Thermococcus gammatolerans EJ3: one gene and its partner. The protein of the gene in region 1 binds, or shares a complex with, the protein of each later gene. Links are inferred from orthologs where the notes say so. Each region holds a gene or a part of one and is shown in the gene's direction. Other genes may lie near its edges. The genes, in order: TGAM_RS07075 and rpl12p.

What was found.
Region 2: the proteins of TGAM_RS07075 (region 1) and rpl12p are in contact, whole or in part, in a crystal structure (PDB 5H7L), measured with the Pyrococcus horikoshii proteins. The link is inferred for Thermococcus gammatolerans EJ3 from one-to-one orthologs. Residues at the interface, in WP_048053510.1 of Pyrococcus horikoshii: Pro161, Met164, Met165, Phe168, Ser169, Ile172, Val195, Glu196, Phe202, Leu211, Ser212, Val213, Met216, Lys222, Phe223, Asn224; in WP_010886059.1 of Pyrococcus horikoshii: Leu100, Ala101, Gly102, Leu103, Ser104, Ala105, Leu106, Phe107, Gly108.

Annotation. Positions count from the first base shown.
Region 1 is NC_012804.1:1,307,669-1,316,439, reverse strand. What follows is about bases 534-3,470. They hold TGAM_RS07075 (elongation factor EF-2), read left to right. Parts: upstream 534-871; coding sequence 872-3,070; downstream 3,071-3,470. Other genes in these bases: TGAM_RS07070 (NOL1/NOP2/sun family putative RNA methylase), read left to right, coding at 3,171-3,470; TGAM_RS07080 (HD domain-containing protein), read left to right, coding at 534-778. Also shown: more of TGAM_RS07080, read left to right, coding at 1-533; more of TGAM_RS07070, read left to right, coding at 3,471-4,100; TGAM_RS07065 (hypothetical protein), read right to left, coding at 4,087-5,082; TGAM_RS07060 (metallophosphoesterase), read right to left, coding at 5,082-5,654; TGAM_RS07055 (50S ribosomal protein L35ae), read left to right, coding at 5,803-6,066; TGAM_RS07050 (tRNA (guanine(10)-N(2))-dimethyltransferase), read left to right, coding at 6,099-7,235; TGAM_RS07045 (hypothetical protein), read left to right, coding at 7,386-8,027; TGAM_RS07040 (glucodextranase DOMON-like domain-containing protein), read right to left, coding at 8,073-8,771. UniProt on the Methanocaldococcus jannaschii protein: Catalyzes the GTP-dependent ribosomal translocation step during translation elongation.
Region 2 is NC_012804.1:472,000-480,507, forward strand. The notes cover bases 1,774-4,447. They hold rpl12p (50S ribosomal protein P1), read left to right. Parts: upstream 1,774-2,787; coding sequence 2,788-3,108; downstream 3,109-4,447. Other genes in these bases: TGAM_RS02485 (50S ribosomal protein L10), read left to right, coding at 1,774-2,710; dcd (dCTP deaminase), read right to left, coding at 3,125-3,598. Also shown: TGAM_RS02470 (transcription elongation factor Spt5), read left to right, coding at 1-393; TGAM_RS02475 (50S ribosomal protein L11), read left to right, coding at 422-919; TGAM_RS02480 (50S ribosomal protein L1), read left to right, coding at 1,032-1,682; more of TGAM_RS02485, read left to right, coding at 1,688-1,773; TGAM_RS02510 (hypothetical protein), read left to right, coding at 4,871-5,092; TGAM_RS02515 (DUF7344 domain-containing protein), read left to right, coding at 5,092-5,583; TGAM_RS02520 (DUF1102 domain-containing protein), read left to right, coding at 5,793-6,389; TGAM_RS02525 (DUF1102 domain-containing protein), read left to right, coding at 6,403-6,939; TGAM_RS02530 (signal peptidase I), read left to right, coding at 6,987-8,045; TGAM_RS02535 (COG1361 family protein), read left to right, coding at 8,048-8,508. UniProt on the Methanocaldococcus jannaschii protein: Forms part of the ribosomal stalk, playing a central role in the interaction of the ribosome with GTP-bound translation factors.

The DNA of each region.
Region 1 (8,771 bases):
GGAAAATACGGCTTGGTTCATCAAGAACGGCGAGGTCAGGGATATCATCGAGGAGTCGTATTCCATCGGGGAGTTCCTCCGGTTTCTCAAGCATCCCGTCGTCAGCGGGGACATAGACGCTGACAGGATGGACTACCTCATCAGGGACGCATATTACACTGGCGTTGCCTACGGCCTCGTTGATCTCGACAGGCTGATCAGAAACCTTCACTGGGACGGCGAGAGGCTTGTGGTCCTGGAGAAGGGCATCATGGCGGCTCAAAACCTCCTCTTGGCAAGGAGCATGATGTACCCAACGGTTTACCTCCATCACGTTTCCAGAATAGCGGGGGCAATGCTCGTTGAAGCAGTTAAGCTTGAGGGAATTCCGCTCGACGAGATACGCCTCATGGACGAGATCGACCTCGTGGCTAGGCTCAGGACGAGCGACAAGCCAGAGGTCAGGGGGCTCATTCGTGCCATAGACTCCCGGAAGCTCTACAAGCGTGTCATATGGAGCTCTGAACCCCTCGAAAGGGATCTCCTCGAAGAGTTAAGGCGAGAGCTTGAAGCCGAGTTCGGACACCTCGCGTTGCTCGATTATCCTCCGAAGCCAAAGTTCGAGGAAAAGAACGCCTTCGTTCTTGTCGAGGGGAAGCTGAGGAGGCTCAGCGACGTCTCTCCCCTGGTCCGCTCGCTCTTCGAGCTGAAGGACACTTACTGGCGCTGGGGAGTCTATGCTGAAAACTCGGAGGTTGAGCGGGTTCGGAGGCTGGTTTCACGCCTTCTCGTCTTCTGATCTTCCTCCCCAATGCTCTTTCGCTTCCGGGGAAAAGCTTTATAACCGAGCCTTTTAAGTTAAGCCGACAAGCTCATCCAAAGGTGGTGCGTTATGGGAAGAAGGGAAGAGATGATCGCGAAGATTAAGGAATTGATGACCCAGCCTGAGAGAATCAGGAACATGGGTATTGCCGCTCATATTGACCACGGTAAGACGACGCTGAGCGACAACCTGCTCGCCGGTGCCGGAATGATTAGCGAAGAGTTGGCAGGAAAGCAGCTCGTTCTCGACTTCGACGAGCAGGAGCAGGCGAGGGGTATTACAATCAACGCGGCCAACGTTTCGATGGTCCACAACTACGAGGGCCAGGACTACCTCATCAACCTGATTGACACCCCGGGTCACGTTGACTTCGGTGGTGACGTTACCAGGGCCATGCGTGCCATTGACGGTGCGATTATAGTTGTCGACGCCGTCGAGGGTGTCATGCCCCAGACAGAGACCGTTCTCAGGCAGGCCCTCAGGGAGTACGTCAAGCCGGTTCTCTTCATCAACAAGGTTGACCGTCTCATCAAGGAGCTCAAGCTCGGCCCGAACGAGATACTCCAGAGGTTCGCCAAGATTATTACCGACGTTAACAGGCTCATCAAACGCTACGCCCCCGAGGAGTTCAAGAGTCAGTGGATGGTCAAGGTCGAGGATGGTAGCGTCGCCTTCGGTTCGGCCTACTACAACTGGGCCCTCAGCGTCCCGTTCATGAAGAAGACCGGCGTTTCCTTCAAGGACATCGTCGAGCTCACCAACAAGGGCGACCTTAAGGGGCTCCGCCAGAAGGCTCCGCTTCACGTCGTCGTCCTCGATATGGTTGTCAGGCACCTCCCGAACCCGCTTGAGGCCCAGAAGTACAGGATCCCACACCTCTGGAGGGGTGACATAAACAGCGACGTCGGCCAGGCTATGCTCAAGTGCGACCCAAAGGGCAAGATGGTCATGGTCGTCACCAAGATCATCCTCGACAAGCACGCCGGTGAGGTAGCTACCGGCCGTGTCTGGAGCGGTACCGTCAAGACCGGCCAGGAGGTCTACCTCATCAACAGCAAGAGAAAAGCTAGAATCCAGCAGGTCGGTATCTACATGGGTCCCGAGAGGATCAACATGGAGGCTGTCCCCGCTGGAAACATCGTTGCCGTAACCGGTCTGCGCGATGCTATGGCCGGTGAGACCGTCTCAGTTGAGAAGATCGAGCCCTTTGAGGCCCTCCACTACACCAGCGAGCCCGTCGTTACCGTTGCGATTGAAGCTAAAAACGTTAAGGACCTTCCCAAGCTCATCGAAGCTTTGAGACAGCTCGCCAAGGAGGATCCAACTCTGCACGTTAAGATCGACGAGGAGACCGGCCAGCACCTCCTCAGCGGCATGGGTGAGCTTCACCTCGAGGTCAAGCTCTACAGGCTCAAGACCGAGTGGAAGCTCGACGTTGACGTTTCACCGCCGATCGTCGTCTACCGCGAGAGTGTAACCAAGAAGAGCCCGATAGTCGAAGGAAAGTCTCCGAACAAGCACAACAGGTTCTACATCACCGTCGAGCCGATGCCGGACGAGATCTACGAGGCAATTCGCGAGGGCATTATCCCGGAGGGCAGGCCCAAGAACCCGAAGGAGGTCGCCAAGAAGCTCGCCGAGCTCGGTATGGACTACGAGCTTGCCAAGGGCATTGTCGACGTCTACAACGGCAACATGTTCTTCGACAACACCAAGGGTATCCAGTACCTCAACGAGGTCATGGATCTCCTCGTCGACGGATTCCACATGGCGATGGACGAGGGACCGCTCGCCAAGGAGCCAGTCATGAAGGTCATCGTCAGGCTTCACGACGCCAAGATACACGAGGACAACGTCCACCGCGGTCCGGCCCAGATCTACCCGGCCATCAGGACCGCAATCCACTGCGCCATGATGAAGGCAGGTCCGGTCCTCTACGAACCCTACCAGAAGGTCATCATCAACATACCCTACGAGTACATGGGTGCCGTCAGCAGGGAGCTCAACCAGAGGCGCGGTCAGCTCATCGACATGAGGCAGGAAGGCGAGGTCATGATTATCATCGGAGAGGCTCCAGTTGCAGAGATGTTCGGATTCGCCGGAGCCATCCGTGGTGCCACCAGCGGAAAGGCCCTCTGGACTACAGAGCACGCTGGCTTCAAGCGCGTTCCGAACGAGCTTGCCCAGCAGATCATCAGGCAGATACGCCAGAGGAAGGGCCTCGATCCGAACCCACCGACCGAGAAGGACGTCTGCCCGCAGCAGTGAGGGCTTTCGCTTTTGTTTCGCTTTTCTCCCTTTCTCAGTTCGTGGGAGTGGCCCCCGTGCACAAACGAAGGATTTTAAACTCCCTTTTCCAACCCTCGTCATGCTCGAAAAGTTGTTTTCCCTCGGCTACTCCAAGACCTTCGCGGAGCGCTATTACGAGCTCTGGGGCGAGAGGGCCTTAAGCATAGCCGAGGCGATGGAAAAGCCCCTGCCAAGGTGCTTCCGCGTGAACACGCTTCGCATTGAGATTCCAAAGCTTACAAAGCTCCTCAACAAGAAGGGCTTCCAGTTTAGGAGGATTCCCTGGGCGAGAGAAGGTTTCTGCCTCACGCGCGAGCCGTTTTCGATTACATCAACGCCCGAGTACCTGAGCGGTCTCCTCTACATCCAGGAAGCGAGTTCGATGTATCCTCCCGTTGCCCTTGAGCCGAAGCCCGGCGAAGTCGTTGCAGATATGGCCGCCGCTCCAGGAGGAAAGACGAGCTATTTGGCCCAGCTTATGGAAAACGAGGGAATAATCTACGCTTTTGATGTCGGCGAGGAGAGACTGAAGGAGACCCGCTTAAACCTCTCTCGCCTCGGCGTCACTAATACAGTTCTCTTCCACCGCTCGTCGCTCTACATAGACGAACTCGGCGTTGAGTTCGATAAAATCCTCCTCGATGCGCCGTGCACAGGTTCAGGGACGATACACAAGAACCCCGAGCGGAAGGCTAACCGCACGATAGAGGATGTGAAGTTCTGCCAGAACCTCCAGATGAAGATGCTTGAGAAGGGACTGAGCGTCCTCAGGAAGGGCGGAATCCTGGTTTACTCAACCTGCTCACTCGAACCGGAGGAGAACGAGTTCGTAATCCAGTGGGTTCTGGACAACTTCGACGTTGAACTGCTTCCCCTCCGCTACGGCGAGCCCGCACTAACGAGACCCTTCGGAATCGAGCTGAGCGAGGAAATAAAGAAAGCAAGGCGCTTTTATCCCGACAGACACGGGACGAGCGGTTTCTTCGTGGCGAAGCTCAGGAAGCTTTGACTTCACCCTCTTCTCTGGTGTCTCCGAGGAGCTTCTCCTCTATCTCGTGGAGCCTTCTCCGAACGTCCTCGCTCAGGAGCTTTTCAAGCTCCTCCCTCGCGGTCTTGGCCAGCTCGAACTTGGAGTCAAACTTTCCCAGCTTCACCCAGTCTATCTTCTTGCCCTCGACGAAGACGTCTATGTCGCAGAGCCGTTTGTAGCCCCGGTATTCAAGCCCCTTCAGCAGGAACTTCACGCGGAGCGGGTCTTCCCATGTCAGGAGCTTAAGCTTGTAAACCGGAACGCGCATGAAAGGCCTCGGGTAGTCCCAGTCCCAGCCCTCACCAACGATGAAGCCGAGGTCAAGGTCCTCTATGACGAGCATGAGCCTCTCGATGTTCTCCTCGTAGCGCTTCGCCGTGTCGTAGAGCTTTATCGTCATCTCGTTCCACTCGGGCATGAGCTTGAGGAGCAACAGCGGGGTGTCCATGAGCAGTTCCCTGTAAACGCTCAGGAAGTCCCTCCTCACGAGGACGGCTCCTTCCACGTCCTCTGGCCCTATTGGCGAGTTCAGCTTTTTCCTCGTCAGGCCTATTATCGTGTCCATAGCCTCGCCCTCATCGAGGGCGGTCCTTATGTCCATAACCTCTCCGTTATACTTCTCGGCTATCAGTTTGAGCCCTTCCCCGACTCTATCGGGAACCCTGAGGAATATTATCGCGCTCTCGACGTGAACCTTCTCGACTGGCAGGTTGGCGTTTATGATTCTGCTCAGAACGGCTGGAGCGTGGCACCTTATGAGGAACGCACTCTCGGGGGGAATGGTTTCTTTCTTCCACTCGTCCGTGACGAAAAGCACGGTCTCAAACTCGCTGCTCTCCTTTATCGCGATGTCAGTTGGAGTCTTTTCAACGCCGAAAAGCTCCTCGATTGCTGATTCAACCGCTTCCCTGTGTGGAGTCCTCAGGAAGATAATCGATGGCCCAAAACGGAGCAGTCTCATCACAACCCCCTCCAAAGCCTGTAACCCCTGGCCGTGTCGGTTCCCACGGGGTAATCCACCTTAACGACCCTTCCGCTCGGCAGGAAGATGAAGTTGACGCCGAGAACCGCGTTCAGTCCCCTGGGGATGGCTTTGAAGTTATGGCCGTAGAGCTTGAAGTCTGCCTCCTTATCTGCAACGTCCCGCCAGCAGTGGCCGAGCGCGAAGGTCTTTCTGCAGATCTCGACGATGCTTCCGGGCTCGACGACACTTTCCCCAAAGAACCGTCTCAAAAGCTCGGGATCGTCCTCGTTGCCTGGAACTATGTAAAGCTTCGCTCTAGAGCCCTTGAGAATCCGCGCGAGCTTTCTCAGGCCTGCTTCATAAGCTGGCTTTAGGTCAGGTCTCCGCTCCAGCTTGATGTTGTCAACTAAATCGCCCGTGTGGATTATCACATCTGGCCGAGCCTCTCCGATGAGACCTTTGAGAAAGGGATAAACGCGCTCTGGCGTGTCCCCTATGTGCATGACGAGGGTTTCTCCTGAATTCTGTCTGAGCTTTCTAAGCTTTCTCCTCCTCAGGAAGCCGAGCATCGGGAGCACTGATGAACGTTGGTTGGTTTGTGTATATTACCGTTTCTCCTCTTAACGGCAGGCAATCCAGCGAACGGGTCGATCTTGGGGTGGGGCTGGAAATAACATTTAAAAATCCACGTTTCCCTATCAGCTTGGGGTGAGGGTCATGAGGCGAAAGGCCCTGATCCTCGCCTACGCCGGTTCCCACGAGCACAGACACAACCACCACATGATTCTCAAGCCAATCGGCGTTGAAGACAGGGCGGGGGCGAGCGCCCTCATCGGCAGAAAGGTGGTGTGGAGGACACCGACCGGCAGGAAAATGTTCGGGAAGATTCTGAGAGTTCACGGTAACAGAGGGGAGGTCAAGGCATACTTTAAGCCCGGCCTTCCAGGTCAGGCCCTCGGCGATTACGTCGAAATCCTTTAAATCCCCACATCATTTCTTTTTCCGGTGGGAGAATGGAACTTGTGGAGATCAGGGAAGGACTTGCGAGGGTGTTAGTTCCAAAGGCTGAAAGAATATACGATGCGCCGGTTTTTTACAATCCTGTGATGGCCCTCAACAGGGATATCAGTGTTCTGGCCGTGAAAGCCCTCTCCCCGAGACGCGTCCTTGATGCCCTCTCCGCAACGGGAATCAGAGGCCTCAGGTACTCCCTTGAAACGTCAGCAGAGGAAGTCTGGATGAACGACATCAATGAAGATGCGTTTCGCCTTATCCTCAAGAACCTTGAGCTGAACTTTGGATCGAAACCGGTGCTCGCGAATGGAAGGGCTGAGCTTGGACTACCTGAAAAGCGTCTCGTTGTAAACCTCGGCGATGCCAATAAGCTCATGTCTGAGAACTTCAGGTACTTTGATTTCATAGACCTTGACCCCTTCGGGTCACCTGTGGAGTTCCTCGATTCAGCCCTTCGATCCGTGCGGAGAAGGGGCTTTCTCGGGCTCACCGCGACCGACACCGGGGTTCTCTGCGGAGCTTACCGGAGGGCATGCAGGAGGAAATACCTCGCTGAGCCAATTCGAGGTGAGTTGTGTCACGAGGCAGGTCTCAGGATTTTAATAGGAACGATCGTTAGGTACGCGGCCAAGTACGATCTCGGCGTTGAAGTTCTGCTGGCATATTACCGTGATCACTACTTCAGGGTCTTTTTGAGGCTGAGGAGCGGGGCAAAAAAGGCAGACGAAAGCGTTGAGCTCTTGGGTTACCTGTGGCAGGATGAAACTGGAAAGTTTAAGTACGAAAGAGACTTCCTCCCCGGCAAGCGGGGGGCGTACGGGCCAATGTGGCTCGGGCCGCTCAAGAACCAGGCTTTTCTGGAGGAACTTGTGAGGCTCACCAAAACATCCGAGGAATCAATATCCCACAGGAAAACCTTCCAATTCCTTTCGTTGCTGGTGGAAGAGCTCGACGTTCCATTCCATTACGATACTCACGCACTTGCAAGAAAAAACGGCCTTGAGGTCGTGAAGATTTCAAGAGTCATCGAGACCCTTCACTCCCTTGGTTTTGAGGCGACGAGAACGCACTTTTCCCCAACCTCTATAAAGACGAACGCACCCTTCGATGTTGTGCTCAGAAGCATGAGAAAATGAGGAACAGGGCTTTTGCCCGGACTCTAATATGCCTAGTGCTCATGCGTTGATCCTGGCGGTAGTCATCAACGTGGTTATCCTGTTCGTGATCTCCCATTTTGGTTTTCCCGAAACGCAAGATATAAATAGGTTCGCACCATTCACAGGATGATGGCGCTGGTTTTTACTGCTCCCGGGGAGAGAGAAGAGGTAAAACCTTTCGAGGGCTTTCCCTTTGGAATAAGTAGGGGTAGCTCCGTTGCCGTGCTCTTCTCCGATGAACTTTCGGAGGTTTTTCTGCTCGCCTACATTGAAAGGGCCTTCCTCGAGAGGGGCAAGGTGTACCACGTCCAGGTCAGTGGTGGCTTTTCCCCGTTGGTTATCCACAGGATCGCAACCGACACCGGGAACCTGCATTTCGGAAGGACGTATCGCATTCAGGACGTAATCAGGGCTCTGGATGTCGTTGATCCGGGTTCTGCCTTAGTTGTTTCTGGATTCCCTCTGCTGGAGGGCAGGAACGGATCCACTGTGGTGGAGGTACTCGAGAGGGCCAGCGAGCGGGATTTAACACTGTTCCTCTCCCATACACCTCTTGTCCTCAACGAGCTGGATCTCTTTGGCGAGTTCACACGGTATTTTGAGTTCCCGGAGCTGTTTGAATACCTCCTCGTCGCCCGTGTCAAGTCATACCGGGGCCACTACCGTCTGGGAATCTCTCTTTTAAGGGCACCCGGAGAGTTGGTGTCTCTTCTTGGAGAACATTCCGTCCCGATTGATAAGGAGATAGCACCAATTCTTAACCCCAAGTGACTCAAAAACGCAGGAAATAAACAGAAGAAAAGAGGGGAAAGGGGGTCACTTTCTCCTCCTGAGGAGGAGTGGGATTATTGCGAGGCCTATGAGGGCCGCTGGACCACAGATGCCTCCACCGCCCTCAGAAGTCGTCGTAGTCGTAGTAGTGGTGGAAGGCTTGGTAGTGGTGGTCGTGGTTGTTGTTGTGGTTGTGGTGGTAGTAGTCGTGGTGGTCGTTGTCTGAAGTGGAGTAAGGGTGTAGCTGAACTTCAGCTCCTTACCGGCCTGAATTGAGACGTCGAAGCTCTCCTCCTTGTAGCCCTCCTTCTTAATGACAACCTTGTGGGTTCCGATCGGAAGGACGTACTGCTCGAGCGGGGTCTCTCCAACCTTCTTGCCGTCGATGTAAACTTCCGCACCGCTTGGGTCAGTGGTTATGGTAAGCATTCCGGTGAGCTTTGAAAGTGTTACCGGAACCTCGAGGGTCTTTCCGGCCTGGATTGAGACGCTGAACTCCTCGTCCTTGTAGCCGTCGAGCTTGAGGATGACCTTGTGGACTCCGGCCGGGAGCTCAAGCTTCTCTATGGGGGTCTTTCCGACGGTGGTTCCGTCAATCGTAACGGTGGCGTTGGCGGGGTCGCTCGTTATCGTGAGGTAACCTGTCGGAACGACTGGGATCATGTCAACAGTGGCCCTCTTTCCTGCGCTGGCGTTGTAGGAACTCAGTTGCTCCTCCTGGCTCGGGGAGAACCAGTTGGGGAC
Region 2 (8,508 bases), 840 kb from region 1 along the record:
ATCTACAGCAAGGTTAAAACTTACAACCTGCCTGTTTATGCCATCCTCGCTCCAAGCAAGGTTAAGGGTTACATCTTCGTTGAGGCCCCCAGCAAAAGCGCCGTGGACGAGGCAATAAAGGGCATCAGGCACGCTAGGGGGACTCTGCCCGGCGAGGTCAAGTTCGAGGAGATAGAGCACTTCCTTGAGGAGAAGCCAGCTGTGAGTGGCTTCGAGCCCGGCGATATAGTTGAACTCATCTCGGGCCCGTTCAAGGGGGAGAAGGCCAAGGTCGTTAGGGTCGATGAGAGCAAGGATGAGATAGTCGTTGAGCTCATCGGTGCAATAGTCCCGATCCCCGTTACCGTGAGGGGAGAATACGTTAGACTTATAAGCAAGCACCAAAAGGAGTGAACGGTTTACAGGTTGAGAGGTGAGAACGATGCCACAGGTCGTTGAAGTCCTCGTTGAGGGAGGAAAGGCCTCACCCGGACCCCCACTTGGTCCGGCAATTGGTCCACTTGGATTAAACGTCAAGCAGGTCGTCGATGAGATAAACAAGGCAACCAAAGAGTTCGAGGGAATGCAGGTTCCCGTTAAGATCATCGTTGAGGATCCCAAGAAGAAGACCTTCAGGATTGAAGTCGGTATCCCGCCCACAAGCCAGCTCATCAAGAAGGAACTCGGCATCCCCAAGGGTTCAAGCGAGCCCGTCCACAGCCCGGTTGGGAATCTGACAATGGAGCAGGTCATAAAGATAGCCAAGATGAAGATCGACCAGATGCTCGCTCCGACCCTGAAGGCTGCTTCGAAGGAGGTCATAGGCACAGCCCTCAGCATGGGAGTCACCGTCGAGGGCAAGGATCCAAGGGAAGTCCAGAGAGAGATCGACGAGGGCCTTTACGATGAGCTCTTTGCCAAGGCAGAAGAGGCCGAATGAGGCCTCTTCTCTCCGAATTTAGGGGTCATGGAAAAGTTTAAAAACTCATTCCTTTACGCATCTTTGATTCTTCGTCCTTGCTAAAATCAAAAAAGAAAGGGAGGGCTGTAAAGTGGCCTTCGACAGGCAGAAAGTCGTGGAAGCGGTGAAGGAGGCGAAGGCCCGGGCCAAGCCGCGTAACTTCACACAGACCGTCGAGATGGCAGTCAACCTCAAGGATATAGACCTCCGCAAGCCGGAGAACAGGTTTAAGCTTGAGGTTGTACTGCCTCACGGTCGTGGGAAGGAGCCCAAAATCGCGGTCATCGCTGATGGTGCCGTTGCCGAGGCGGCTAAAAGGCTCGGGCTTGATGTGATTAGTGGTGAACAGCTTGAGGAACTCGCGAAGAGCCCGAGGGAAGCGAGAAAGCTGGCGAAGCGCTATGACTTCTTCATTGCCGCGGCTCCGCTGATGCCCAAGATAGGTAGGTACCTCGGTAGGTACCTTGGTCCGAGGAACAAGATGCCACAGGTCGTTCCGCCGACCCTGACCAACCTCGAGCCCATAGTCAACAGGCTCAAGAAGACCGTCAGGATACAGCTCAAGAACAATCCGGTTGTCCACGCTCCTATTGGAACTGAGGACATGGACGACGAGAAGTTAGCGGAGAACGCCGAGGCGGTTCTCAACGCCATCATCAACAAGCTTGAGCGCGGCGAGAACCAGGTGAAGTCAGTGTACATCAAGACCACAATGGGACCGGCCGTTAAGGTTGAGAGGTGAGGGAGATGGCCCACGTAGCCGAGTGGAAGAAGAAAGAAGTGGAAGAGCTTACCAAGATCATCAAGAGCCACCCAGTGATTGCCCTAGTTGACGTGGCCGGTGTCCCCGCTTATCCGCTCAGCAAGATGCGTGACAAACTCCGCGGGAAGGCTCTCCTCAGGGTCAGCAGGAACACCCTCATCGAGCTGGCCATAAAAAGGGCCGCTCAGGAGCTCAACAAGCCTGACCTCGAGAAGCTCGCCGACTACATCGAGGGCGGTGCTGCCATACTCGCCACCGAGATGAACCCGTTCAAGCTCTACAAGCTCCTCGAGGAGAGCAAAACCCCAGCTCCTGCAAAGCCAGGGGCAGTCGTTCCAAAGGACGTTGTTATTCCTGCAGGACCGACTTCCCTTGCGCCGGGTCCGTTAGTCGGTGAGATGCAGGCCCTTGGAATTCCAGCGAGGATTGAGAAAGGTAAGGTCACCATACAGAAGGATTACACCGTTCTCAAGGCAGGGGAAGTCATAACCGAGCAGCTCGCGAGAATCCTCAACGCCCTTGGTATTGAGCCCCTTGAAGTCGGCCTCAACCTGCTTGCGGCTTACGAGGATGACATCATTTACACTCCGGACGTTCTCGCGATAGACGAGCAGGAGTACATCAACATGCTCCAGCAGGCCTACATGCACGCTTTCAACCTGTCGGTTAACACCGCCTATCCGACCAAGCAGACCATCGAGGCCATCATCCAGAAGGCTTATCTTGGAGCCAAGAACGTCGCGGTCGAGGCCGGTTACATCACACCTGAGACCGTCGAGGACATCCTTGGCAGGGCGATACGTGCTTTCCTGCTCATAGCACAGAACCTGCCCGAGGAGTTGCTCGATGAGAAGACCAAAGAGCTTTTAAATGCTCAAGCCCAAGTGGCCGTTGCGGCCCCTCAGCCAGCTGAGGAGAAGGTTGAGGAGGCCGAGGAGGAAGAGGAAGAAGAGGAGGAAGCAAGCGAGGAGGAGGCCCTCGCTGGACTGGGCGCCCTCTTCGGCTGAAACTTTCAATTTCCCTCGTATCCTGTGGATCCATGTGAAATGGATGAAAAAATGAAGATGATTGGAGGTGTGAAAAGATGGAGTATGTGTATGCCGCTCTGCTGCTCCACGCCGCTGGTAAGGAGATAAACGAGGAGAACCTCAAGAAGGTGCTTGAGGCCGCCGGTGTTAGCCCAGATGAGGCCAGGATAAAAGCCCTCGTTGCCGCCCTTGAGGGTGTCAACATCGACGAGGTCATTGAGAAGGCCGCCATGCCGGTCGCCGCTCCGGTCGCGGTCGCCGCCGCTCCTGCCCCTGCAGAGGGCGGTGCCGAGGAGGCCCAGGAGGAAGAAGAGGAGGAAGAAGAGGAGGTCAGCGAGGAGGAGGCCCTCGCTGGTCTCGGTGCCCTCTTCGGCTGAACTCCTCCCATTTTCTTTACTTTCTGACCCTTCTCTTTGAGAGCGCTATTCTCCTGCTCCCCTGATAGTTTCCGCGGTAGGGCCTTTTTGCAGGTTCTTCAAGCCTTATAAACGCTATCTGAACGAACCTTTCCCCGTATTCCAGAACGACTGGTTCGTTCGATGCGTTGAAAAGCATGAGCGTAAGATTGCCGTCCCATCCAGGGTCGACCCACGCGAACGAGCCGAGTATCCCCTCTCTTGCCAAACTGCTCCTTATCTTCATGTCACCCATAACATCGTCCGGGAGCTTAACCCTTTCGAGAGTTAGGATTAGGGCATGTTTCTTTGGTGGGATAATCACGTTGCCGGCCTCTTCAACATCGATTAGTTTCCCCTCTACGTATGCCTCCTTTCCGACCCTCAGGTCGTAGCCTGCAGGTTGAAGTGATTCCTTCGAGAAGGGTTCGATGAGTATCTCCTTTTCGATCTTCCAGTCTGGGAGCATCATGGCTTTCCACCGCAAGCTTTATTTTGGGTCGCCTTAAAACGGTTCCGAAGGGCCGGTGGCCTAGCCTGGATGGGGCGTCGGCCTTCGGAGCCGAAGGTCGCGGGTTCAAATCCCGCCCGGCCCGCCATACGAAAGACAAGGGGGGCTCCGCCCCAACACCCCCAAAATTTATCTGCACGAGGTTTCATCAAGGTTTGTGATTCTTGTCTAAAAGGTAATTCTAAGGAGTTTGCGCTTTCAAATGATAGTACTCTCAAAGAATTCTTTTCGAGGAACCCTCTGGGAGAGGTTTCTCTAAGAAGCGCTCCTTTGGAGCGCGGGAAAAAGTAAACCCACGTGAGAAAGCTTCTAAAATCTAAGAATTCGCATTTTACACGAGTCCATTAAAAGCGCAAACACTCTCAAAGTGACGCTGCTAAAAGAATCACAACTTTAATGAAACTTTGCCCAGCAAAGTTTCTTTGGTGAAGCTTTTTCCAAAAGCTTCAGTGCTGGCGGAAGAGTGAGTGCTTTTTAGAAGTGCAAGTTTTAGAAGGGGTTTCTACTAAATTTGCTCCTTCTGTGGGGTTTTACTTAAGAATGCGCCCTTTGGGCACCGATAGGGAGTTGTTGAAGCTGTCTTGATGGGTTTCTCTTTTGTGGTAAACCCGTTTAAAATTATCCAGTTCTCCAGTGCACAGCTAATTTTTGCCCGTTGGTGAGGGGGGCATTTTTGGTCAAGCTTTGCACAAGCAAAGCTTGTGGGGGTAAAATTTATAAATCCATCCCGGAACCTATCAACGGGCACAGCCCCGTGGTGTAGCGGCCAAGCATGCGGGACTCTGGATCCCGCGACCGGGGTTCGAATCCCCGCGGGGCTACCATTCAACTGGGCTCCAGACGAAATTCGAACCCCATGTTTTACTCTCATTCCTAAATTTAACAGCTGGACATTCAGCCGCACTTTTTCAGTATTTCTCTTTCTCTGCTCAACATACCTCCAAAATGTGGGTTATTTTCCAATCTTTTATCTATGCTGGATTTCTTCAGGGTTGCACATTCCTATGATTTATTTTAATTTCCAGCTGGGAGACAGCATTTTTGTCCGTTAGTTTTTTTCTAGCCTTTTTTGATCAATCTGAAAACTTTCAATTGAGAAAATTCAAATTCAAACTTTCTAGGAAGCTTTTTAAGGAGAAGAACACAGAATAGGTAAATAGAAAGTTATTCAAGGGGCTGGTAATATGTCCAATCCGGACTGCTCTAATCTGAGGGATATCGGGAGGTTTGATAATGAACGAAAATTTGAAGTTAGAGTGCGAGATCAGGAACCTCCTGAGATTGAAGGGACCGTTAAGCGTCGCTTTTATTACAAGGTTCTTGAACGAGATGGGGTTTGAGTGCACCCGACAGAAGGTTGAAAGGGTTCTCAGAGATCTCGTCTCAAGGGGGGTTGTTGAGGCATCACTTCGTTATAACAGACGGAAGCATTACCAGCTGAGGCGGGAGGAATGATGGCTTCATCAGCTTCCTCGAGCGTTATCCTTGGTAACAAGAGACGCATGCTTATGATAGAGTTTCTCCAAATGAAGAATGGACGGGCTGAGCTTAGGGACATAGTCGAGTACATAGCGGAGAAAGAGGGTAACACGGACAGGAAGCACAGAAAGAGTGTTTATGTCAGTTTGATGCAGACTCACATCCCAAAGCTTGAGAGGGAGGGGGTAGTTGCCTTTGAGCGTGGGGTCATAACACTCCTCCAGGTCCCCGATAACGTTACCCTCTATATGGAGGTCGTCCAGAGGAACGATATAAGCTGGAGCACTTTTTATGCTGGCTTATCGGTGATATTCCTCGTTACCGCGCTGTGGTTTGGAAATCTCCTCCTGGTTTTTGCATCCCTTACTTATTTGATCGTGGCGATCTTCCAGCGCATGAAGATGTACCGGATCCTTCAGCCTCGGGACTCAAAAAAAGGAAGAAACACCCGTAGAAATGGGAGGTAATGCCCCGTTACCCCCTGGTAACTTCCAACTTCATATATATCGAAACGGGCAACTGTTCTTTGGGTGCGACCGTATGGTTGCCCCGATCTGGGGCATCCGTGGTGGCAGTTTGATTTCAGTGTTGAGTGTTGTGGAAGGGCTGCGGATCCGCATGGATCCCACACTCGCAGAAGGGCCTGTTCCACGGTGCCTCGTATGGAGGCGAAAAAATGAGAAAGAATATTGCCCTTGGAATTTTTGGCCTGATAGTGGCCTTTGGTCTTGTTCTGGGAGCGGGGGCTAACTTCAGGGACTACAAAGCGACGAGGAGCGTCCACTGGGACATCGTTACCGACGACAGCGAGCTAATAGACCTGACCCCTCTCCAGCCCTACGCATACATTGACAACGAGACTGGAGTTCTAGTTGTGGACATAAGCCCGGACAACCCGAACTATCCGGGTTACGGAATGGGTCTCAGTCCGAACTCGGAGTACAACTTCGATGAGGTCTTTGAGGTAAGCAACGACCTTTGGGAAGAAAACATGACCATAGTCGTTAGGATAACTAGTGACAACGATGAAATACAGCTTTACGGTGCAGATGGGGACATCCACGATGTCACCACCGGGGACGTAGTTGAGTACTCAGACACTGCCGTTAACTCGGTTTGCTTTGTCGTTGAGTCCGGAGACGCCGTTAAGGTTGGTATGGACTTTGACGCCGGGAACCACGCGCCCGGCACCAGCCAGAACGCCACACTTCACATAGAGGCCTGGAGACTCGGAACCGAGCCCAGCAGCCTTGTTGGGAAGTGCGGTCAGTGAGGGGGAATGAGAGATGAACAAGCTATTTGGATTGGCACTGCTTATGATTGGAATGGTTCTGGCTGTTGGAGCCGGGGCAAACTTCAGGTACTACTCCGCAGACAGGCACGCGAGCTTTGATATCGTTTCCGATGACAACGAGCTCATAGACCTAACTGCGATGCAACCCTACGTCAAGTACAGCAACGGCAAGCTCTACGTGGACATCAGTGATGGCAACAGCAACAGGCCCAGCGGCGGAGGCGCCGGCCTGAGCCCGAATACCACCTATGTCTTCGAGGAGATGTTCAAGGTAAGCAACGAACTTTGGGAGAACAACGAGACTGACTTCCCGATCTGTGTCAAGGTAAACACCAACCACGAGCAGGTTAAGGTGTTCGCGGGAAACTACACCAGCCCAATAGCTGGACCCGCCAGCAACATCCAGTTCACGGTCTATCACGGTAACCCCGTTAAGGTTGGTATGATATTCGACACAACGAACTCAACCCTTGGGCAAGAGGACTTTACCATGACCATAACCGCCCACAGGGGTACATGTGAACCGTGATTTCTTTTTCGGGGCTTTGCCCCACCCCTTTTAGGGGAGTGAAAAAAATGAAAAGACTAATTGAGTACACGTTCACTTTCATCGTCCTCGTGTTTCTCATGGGTTCATTAGCTGGCTTCTTCCTGGACAGGCCCGTTTTCGTGTCCTACGCCTACTCCGACAGCATGACGCCCACGATAAACAAAGGAGACCTGTTCTTTGTTAATCCCTTCGCCAGGAACTTTGACGTTGGTGACATCATAGTCTTTCACAGGGGGAGTGGCTGGACGGTTCACAGGATCTTTGGGGTCACCAATGATGGCTACATCACCAAGGGGGACCACAACGTGGCCACTGACCAGCAGGATGGTAAGTTTCCGGACGTGAAGAGATCGGACATAACTGGTAAGGTAGTGACCCTCTTTGGAAAACCTCTGGTAATCAGGGGGGCGGGTGCGTTTCTCCAGTCTGTTAAGTTAAAGCTCACAAATCCCTACGCAATAGCCCTGTTGCTTGTTCTCGGGGCAGTTTTGACGTTTTCAGGAGGTTCAGGAAAGAGACATCGCCGCGTGAAGTACTATCGGATAAGCGTCCGGACAGTTTACGCGATAGGCTCAGTCCTCATAATCGCTGGTTTTCTCTTCGTCACCGTTGCGTCATGGGGGACGCTGGCCTTTACATATTCCTCGACGCTCGCAGGAGGCCAGAGGACGGGCTGGTACCTTCCGGGCTCAACCTTTGAGAAAAATCTCACCGTTGAAAACAGGGCGGTTTACCCCTTCTACTATTTCGTGGAGGGGAAGAGCACGAGAGCCCAGCTCCTTGATTCCAGCTTCCTTTACCTCAAGGGTGGCTCTAAGAAAAACATTACCGTCCACGTCACCGTTCCGAAGGACACGAGAATCTACCGGGAGGAGTTTCAGGTTCACTCCTACCCGGCCATTCTTCCCGCGTCGATTGTTGTGTCCCTTTACTCGATCAGTCCCTATCTCCCGCTCCTTGCCTACGCTCTGTTTCTGTCCACGCTCATGGTTTTCTTCTATCGCCTCGCGGGAATTTCTGACGGAGATGTGATCAGGATACGGAAGCGAAGAGGGTTTCTCTCAAAAGTACTGGGGGATGGTTAGTCATGAGGAGGATTGTGATGTTCTTTGTAATGTTCCTCGGTCTGCTCCTGGTTGTGGGCTCGAGCGGAAACTTCAGGGAATATGGGGCCGACAGAATAGTGAAGATGGCCATCGTTGACGGCAACGATTCCTACGTCTCCTACTCCTGCAGCGGTAGTGTTATATATATGAATAAGAGTTCAAGTGTTCAGTTCACGGCTATGACACTGTCCAACTCGATGAACAAAACGATGTCCGTTAGGGTTGAAGGCGACTTTTCCAGTCTACCGGAGGGACTTTCGGGAAGTGTGAACGATTCATGGCACACCCTCGATGTGGGTGAGAGCGTTGTCATCGAAGGCAATTTCTCGGCTGATGATAATGCCATCAGCGGAACCTACACCGTACCCCTAACGGTATACGCGGAATGGGACGGAGGGAGCGCCGAGCTAAAGGAATGCTCAATTACGGTTAGCCTGAACTC